3 regions of the Kitasatospora sp. NPDC043949 genome follow, and region 1 is predicted to be linked to each of the others. Evidence: riboswitches for the same ligand, from Rfam matches in the RefSeq annotation. Region 1 holds a riboswitch; each other region holds the start of a gene.
What was found. A riboswitch is a leader RNA that binds a small molecule or an ion and turns the genes downstream of it on or off. The one in region 1 is predicted to bind cyclic di-AMP.
Positions count from the first base shown of each region.

Region 2: another riboswitch for cyclic di-AMP. It lies ahead of AC07AL_RS15275 (M23 family metallopeptidase); the one in region 1 lies ahead of AC07AL_RS35580 (transglycosylase family protein).
Region 3: another riboswitch for cyclic di-AMP. It lies ahead of AC07AL_RS05130 (C40 family peptidase); the one in region 1 lies ahead of AC07AL_RS35580 (transglycosylase family protein).

Region 1 covers NZ_JBWKEQ010000073.1:22,418-24,674, forward strand. The annotation lists gene AC07AL_RS35575 (cytochrome P450 family protein) at 1-786, shown strand, start outside; cyclic di-AMP (ydaO/yuaA leader) riboswitch at 997-1,164, shown strand; gene AC07AL_RS35580 (transglycosylase family protein) at 1,170-2,075, shown strand.
Region 2 covers NZ_JBWKEQ010000015.1:129,408-131,664, forward strand. The annotation lists gene AC07AL_RS15270 (DUF2470 domain-containing protein) at 1-274, shown strand, start outside; gene AC07AL_RS15275 (M23 family metallopeptidase) at 545-1,501, opposite strand; cyclic di-AMP (ydaO/yuaA leader) riboswitch at 1,504-1,686, opposite strand; gene AC07AL_RS15280 (MFS transporter) at 1,999-2,257, shown strand, end outside.
Region 3 covers NZ_JBWKEQ010000004.1:20,974-23,230, forward strand. The annotation lists gene AC07AL_RS05125 (C40 family peptidase) at 1-612, shown strand, start outside; cyclic di-AMP (ydaO/yuaA leader) riboswitch at 951-1,100, shown strand; gene AC07AL_RS05130 (C40 family peptidase) at 1,111-2,256, shown strand.

The DNA of each region.
Region 1 (2,257 bases):
TTCCGGGACTGGGCCGGGATGATGATCCGGCACGGCGGCGGCCAACGCGGCGGCGTGGGGCGGGCGGTGAAGCGGATGCGGGCGTACCTGCTGGAGCTGATCCACCGCAAGCGGGCGGATCCGGGTGATGACTTGATCTCGGGCCTGATCCGGGCGAGCGACCACGGCGAGCACCTGAACGAGAACGAGGCCGCCGCGATGGCGTTCATCCTCCTGTTCGCGGGGTTCGAGACGACCGTCAACCTGATCGGCAACGGCACGTACGCGCTGCTGCGCAACCCGGAGCAGCGCAGGCTGCTGCAGGAGTCGGTGGTGCGCGGCGAGACGGCGCTGCTGGAGACCGGGATCGAGGAACTCCTGCGCTACGACGGGCCGGTGGAGATGGCGACGTGGCGTTTCGCGACGCGGCCGCTGTCGATCGGCGGGGTGGACATCCCGGTGGGCGATCCGGTGCTGGTGGTGCTGGCCGCGGCGGATCGCGATCCGGCCAGGTTCGCGGACGAGAACACCCTGGACCTGGCCCGCACGGACAATCCGCACCTGGGTTTCGGCCACGGGATCCACTACTGCATCGGCGCCCCGCTGGCCCGCCTGGAGGGGCGGAGCGCACTGGCCACGCTGCTTTCCCGGCTGCCGGACCTGCGGCTCGCGGAAAACCCGGAGAACCTGCGCTGGAGGGGCGGCCTGATCATGCGTGGCCTGCGGGAACTCCCGGTCGAATTCACTCCGGAGACCTGCTCTCCGCACGCGCCGCCGGTCGCGCCGACCGACGCCCCGACACGCTGACGGCATGTCTCCGGCGGTTCGTGGAGCCGGGCCTGAACCCGCATTAATCCGGACATACCGCCGCAGTTGGTAGGCGATTGACCACGCGCCGTAATTTGTGTGTGATATCGGTGATATGAGCTTGTTATTGGTCTGATGATCTGTCTACTCTCCCTGGAGTTCGCAGCTGCGGACCTCGTGCGCGGAACGCCGAATCCTGCCCGCCGCGTCACGGGAAACCGACCAGACCCTGGGCAGGGGCGGGGGAACCAGGTTTGTTGCCGTTCCCCGACGGCTTGGGGTGAAGCCGCCCGAGCGGAATCGTTTCCGCTTTCGGCGGCCGGGCCACCTCCCGGTCCGAACCCGACAGCTCACCTCGCAGGCGTGCGGAGAGGGACCTCTTCATGCTGTTCGTTGGAACCGGCCGCCACCGCCGTCGCACCCAGACCGAGAAGGCCATCGCCGTCGCCGGTGTGGCCGGCGTCGGACTCGCGATGCCGCTCCTCACCGCCACCGGCGCCTCCGCCGCCCCGGCCTCCACCTGGGACGCCGTCGCCCAGTGCGAGAGCGGCGGCAACTGGAGCATCAACACCGGCAACGGCTTCTCCGGCGGCCTGCAGTTCACGCCCAGCACCTGGAAGGCGTACGGCGGCACCTCCTACGCCCCGCAGGCCAACCAGGCCAGCAAGGCGCAGCAGATCTCGGTCGCCGAGAAGGTGCTGGCCTCGCAGGGCCCGGGCGCCTGGCCGGTCTGCTCCCAGAAGGCCGGCCTGAGCAAGGGCGGCGCCCCGGCCTCCGTGGACACATCTACGGACGCCAAGCCCGCCAAGCAGTCCGCCGCCAAGCCGACCCAGCAGGCGCAGGCCCCGAAGCCCGCCCAGCAGCCGGTCAAGCAGGCCGCCCCGAAGCCGGCCGCCCAGCAGGCCCCGCAGCAGACGCAGCCGCAGACCCAGGGCTTCTCCGGCAAGGCCGGCTGGGACGCCGACGCGAAGGTGTACTGGTACCAGAACAACGGCGCCTGGTACTGGACCAGCCACCAGAGCGTCTACCAGCAGTACGCGGGCCAGCCCGCCGCCCAGCCGCAGTACGCGCCCCGCGCCGCGCAGCCCGCGCAGTCCGCCCCGGCCGCGCAGCCCGCCGCCGCGCAGGGCGGTCACGACTACACCGTCCGGGCCGGCGACACGCTGTCGACGATCGCCGCCGCCCAGGGCGTGTCCGGCGGCTGGCAGTCGGTGTACGACGGCAACCGCGGCACCGTCGGCGGCAACCCCAACCTGATCATGCCCGGCCAGGTGCTGCACCTCGGCTGAGCGGCCCGGGCCCTGAACGGCCCGCGCCCTGCGGGCGAAGGGGGACGGGACCTGTCCCCCTTCGCCCGCATTCCCCCGTATTCGCCCGCTTCGATCGGGCAAGCAGGTGAACTACTGGTGGGTAGCCGGGCCACACGCTGAGACGGGACCGAGGCCAGCGCGGCCCCGGGGGCCGGGGCGGT
Region 2 (2,257 bases), on a different contig from region 1:
GGCCGCCATGCTCACCCACCTCGCCGACGACCACGCCGACGCCCTCGCCGTCCTCACCCGGCTGCTCGACCCGGACCTGCTGGCCCAGCACCCGGAGGTCCGCCCGCTCGCCCTGGACCGCCACGGCCTGGTCCTGCGCCTGGACCACCCGCACGGCCACCGCGACGTCCGCCTGGTCTTCCCCGAACCGGCCGCCGACACCGAGGACTTCGGGCAGCGGATGCACGAGCTGCTGACCGCCGCCCAGCACGGGCTGCCCGCCCACCGGCTCTGAACCGGCCCACCAGAGCGTCGGCCTGACGCATCGTCAATTCGCCTTGGGGGCACCCACCAAGGCCCGGAAACGACAGCGGCCGGCCCGGCTCGCGAGAGAAGTCTCGCGAGCCGGGCCGGCCTGGGCGTGTCCCGCGCCCATGTCCACTGCTGCGGCGATCACCCGGTCGAGCGGTCACCCGACATGACCATCCCGGGCGGTCGATTCGCCCCGTAGCAGCGGTGGTTCCTCATCCGGCACATCCGGCACATCCGGTACATCCGGTACGGGTCAGAGCGCGACGCCGTGGGCCCGCAGGTAGGCGACCGGGTTGATGTCCGAGCCGTACTCCGAGCCGTTGCGGATCTCGAAGTGCAGGTGCGGGCCGGTCACGTTGCCGGTCGCGCCGGAGAGGCCGATCTGCTGTCCGGCCTTGACGGCCTGACCGATCTTCACACCGATCGAGGAGAGGTGCGCGTACTCGGCGTAGTGGCCGTCGGCGAGCTTGATCTCGACCTCGTTGCCGTAGGCGCCGCCGTTGCCGGCCTTCACCACGACACCGTTGCCGACGGCGCGCAGCGGGGTGCCGGTGGAGGCGACAAAGTCCTGGCCGGTGTGGTGGCCGGAGGCCCACATCGAGCCTGCCACGCCGTACGCGGTGCCCAGCTTCGGGCCGGCCAGCGGGGCGACGAAGGCCGAAGCGGCGGCGACCGGCACGGCGGTGACCACGGCGGACGGCGCGGCGGTCTGCAGCTGGGCCTGGAGCTGGGCGGACGGCTTGGCCGCCTCGGTCCGGACCTCCGGCTGGGCCTGCGGCTTGGCGGTGGTGGCCGGCGCGGCGTCCTGGGCGGACGGCTGGGCGGGCTTCGCCGGGGCAGCGGGCTTGGCCGGGGCGGCCTGGCCGGCGATCACGAGCCGCTGACCGGGGAAGATCAGGTCCGGGTTGCCGCCGACGACCTCACGGTTGTGGTCGTACAGCGCCTGCCAGCCGCCGTCGACGTGCTGGGCGTCGGCGATCCGGGACAGGGTGTCGCCGCTGACGACGCGGTAGCTCTCCTGCGACGAGGCCTGGGCCTGGTCGGCGGGAGCGGCGGCCGGGGCGGCGGTGACCGCGGCGGCCGGCGCGGGGTGGGCCTGGGCGCTCATCGCGGTGACGAGCGGCAGGGCGAAGGAGACACCGGTGACGGCGGTGGCGATCCCGATGCGGGCGGCGCGGGGCAGGGCGATACGACGAGCCTGTGCAGGCATGGAATTTTCCTCTCCGACGCCTGCGAGGTGAGCTGTCGGGTTCGGGCTGGAGTTGCCCGGCCGCACATGCGGCTTCACCCCTAGCCGGCCCTGGATCCGGGTACGCGAAAGCGTGCCGTTTCCGGTCCGGCGACTTACCTGTGGGTCCCCCGCTCCTGCCGTACAGAGTTCGGTGCGAGCCACCGGGCAGCGGCAGGATTCGGCGTTCCACCCGGTGGATCCGTCCGGACTGGCCGGGCGGTCGCTGAACTAAAACCCATCCGTTCGGGTGAAGCAATGTCGATCACTTGAACCGGCAACAACCCCCCGAGCTGCGGTGACCCTCCGAATGATCGGCTGCACCGTACGTGCACAATCCATTCACCCGGCGCCACTGATCCACGACGCTGCGCCGATTCCGCCACCGCTGCGCACCCGCCCGCTCACGCACCGCGCACCCACCGACACACCCCCCGGTGACCCTTGTCACGTACGCCCCACGGGCGCAGGATCGGCCCGTGGCCACCTCCGAAGCAGGAACACTGCGCCTGGGCACCTCGCGGGGACGCTGGGTCCTCCTCGCGACGGTGCTCGGCTCCAGCATGGCGATGCTCGACGGCACCGTGGTGAACGTCGCGCTGCCCCGCATCGGCACCGATCTCGGCGCCTCCCTCGCGTCCCTGCAGTGGACGCTCAACGCCTACCTGCTCACCCTGGCCGGACTGATCCTGCTCGGCGGCGCGCTCGGCGACCGGTACGGCCGGCGCCGGGTCTTCC
Region 3 (2,257 bases), on a different contig from region 1:
GAGGCGCTCAAGGGACTGCTGGACCAGCAGCGCCGGCTGGACCAGGAGAAGTCCGAGGCCGCCGCCGTCCTGGCCTCGCTCGACTCCACCACCAAGGACCTGAACCAGGCCAAGACGGACGTCAACCAGAAGCTGAAGGCCGCGCAGGACCTGCTGAACTCGCTCAGCGCCTCCGACCGCGCCGCGCTGCGGGCCCAGCAGCAGCAGGACGACCGCGCCTCGCGCGGCAGTGACCGTGCCGACCTCGGCAGCCTCCCGCAGGCCGGCGGCTACGCGGGCGTGGCCGTGGCCAAGGCGATGAGCAAGCAGGGCTCGCCGTACGTGTGGGGCGCCACCGGCTCGACCACCTTCGACTGCTCGGGCCTGATGGTCTGGGCGTACGGCCAGGCCGGCGTCTCGCTGCCGCGCACCTCGCAGGAGCAGGGCAACGTCGGCACCAGGGTCTCGCTGGACCAGGCCCAGCCGGGCGACCTGGTCATCTACGGCGCCGACCGGCACCACGTCGGGATGTACATCGGCAACGGCATGGTGGTGCACGCGCCGCACACCGGCGACGTGGTGAAGGTGATGAAGGTCGACGCGATGCCGATCAACACGATCCGCCGGGTCTGACGGCCCGACACGCCCGAAGGGCCCCGTCCGGGCCTGTGATCCACGCCACCCTCCGACCGGGGGTGGCGTTCGGGTTTTGTCCGCAGCGCGAGTCCCCGGTGAAGAGTGATCAGCTTTGCGTACGACGGTGATCACTATGTGTCATATTCACAAAAGAACTTTGGTCTTCTTCCGTCTTTTTTCTGACAAGGATTTGAACGGATCACGGTTCAGTTACTAGGGTCGTGCCCCGAACCACCGCACTCCCGATCGCCCAGCCAGGGTGACGGCGGTGGTTTCCGTCGAGTTCGTGACGCAGCGGGGCGGGCCCAGTGCCTGCCCGACGGGGAACCCAGCAGTCGGGGGTGCTGTCGAACGGAGCCGGGGAACCACGTTCCTCCGGGGTGAATCGGCGCCAGGTCGGCCGGTGGAACGGCCGTGAGGCGTCGTAGGGCACGCTTCCGGCCCGAACCCGTCAGCTCACCCGGTAGACGGCGTAGGAAGAAGGAGTCCGCCTTCGTGGCGTCCCATCGTCGTCCCAAGCCCGCCAGTCGCACCCGGGTCTCGATCCTGACCGGCTTCGCCGCGGCGGCCGTCGCGCTGTCCGCGCAGTCCGGCGCCCACGCCGACCCGCAGCCGACCAAGGACCAGGTCAAGGAGCAGGTCGACCAGCTCAACGAGCAGGCCGAGGTCGCGACCGAGAAGCTCAACGCCGCCCAGGAGAAGCAGCAGCAGCTGCAGAAGCAGGTCACCGACCTGCAGGACCAGGTGGCGCGGCAGCAGGGGCAGGTGACCGACCTCCAGGGCGGCCTGGCCGAGATCGCCGGCGAGCAGTACCGCAACGGCGGCATATCCCAGACCGTCCAGCTGATGTTCTCCGCCAGCCCGGACACCTTCCTGAGCCAGGCCGACACGCTGAACCAGGCCGGCGGCACCCAGAAGGGCCAGCTCAAGCAGCTCCAGGACGAGCAGCGCAAGCTCGACCAGGTGCGCTCCGAGGCCCAGGGCAAGCTCGCCGAGATGGAGACCACCACCCAGCAGCTGAAGAGCGCCAAGGACGAGGTCCAGGGCAAGCTCAAGGCCGCGCAGGACCTCTTCAACACCCTGTCCGAGCAGGAGCGCCAGGCGATCCGCGCGGCCGAGGAGAAGGCCGCCGCCGAGGCCAAGTCGAAGGCCGACGCCGCCGCGAAGGCCGCCCAGCAGCAGGCGGCGGCCCAGCAGGCCGCCGACCGCTCCTCCCGCGACAACAGCCGCACCGACCTGAGCGCGTCGCAGGCCCCCGCCGCGCCGGTCACCAAGCCGAGCGCCGGCAGCTCGCGCGGCGCCGCGGCGCTGTCCATCGCCGCCTCCAAGATCGGCAGCCCGTACGTCTACGGCGCCTCCGGCCCCGGCTCCTTCGACTGCTCGGGCCTGATGGTCTGGGCGTTCAACCAGGTCGACGTCTCGCTGCCGCGCACCTCGCAGGAGCAGGCCCACGCCGGTACCCGGATCGGCACCGACCTCTCCCAGGCCCAGCCCGGCGACCTGCTGATCTTCTACGGGGACGCCCACCACGTCGGCATCTACGCGGGCAACGGCCAGGTGCTGCACGCGCCCAAGCCGGGCGCGTCGGTCCGCTACGAGGCCGTCGGCAACATGCCGCTGACCTCCATCGTGCGGGTCTGAT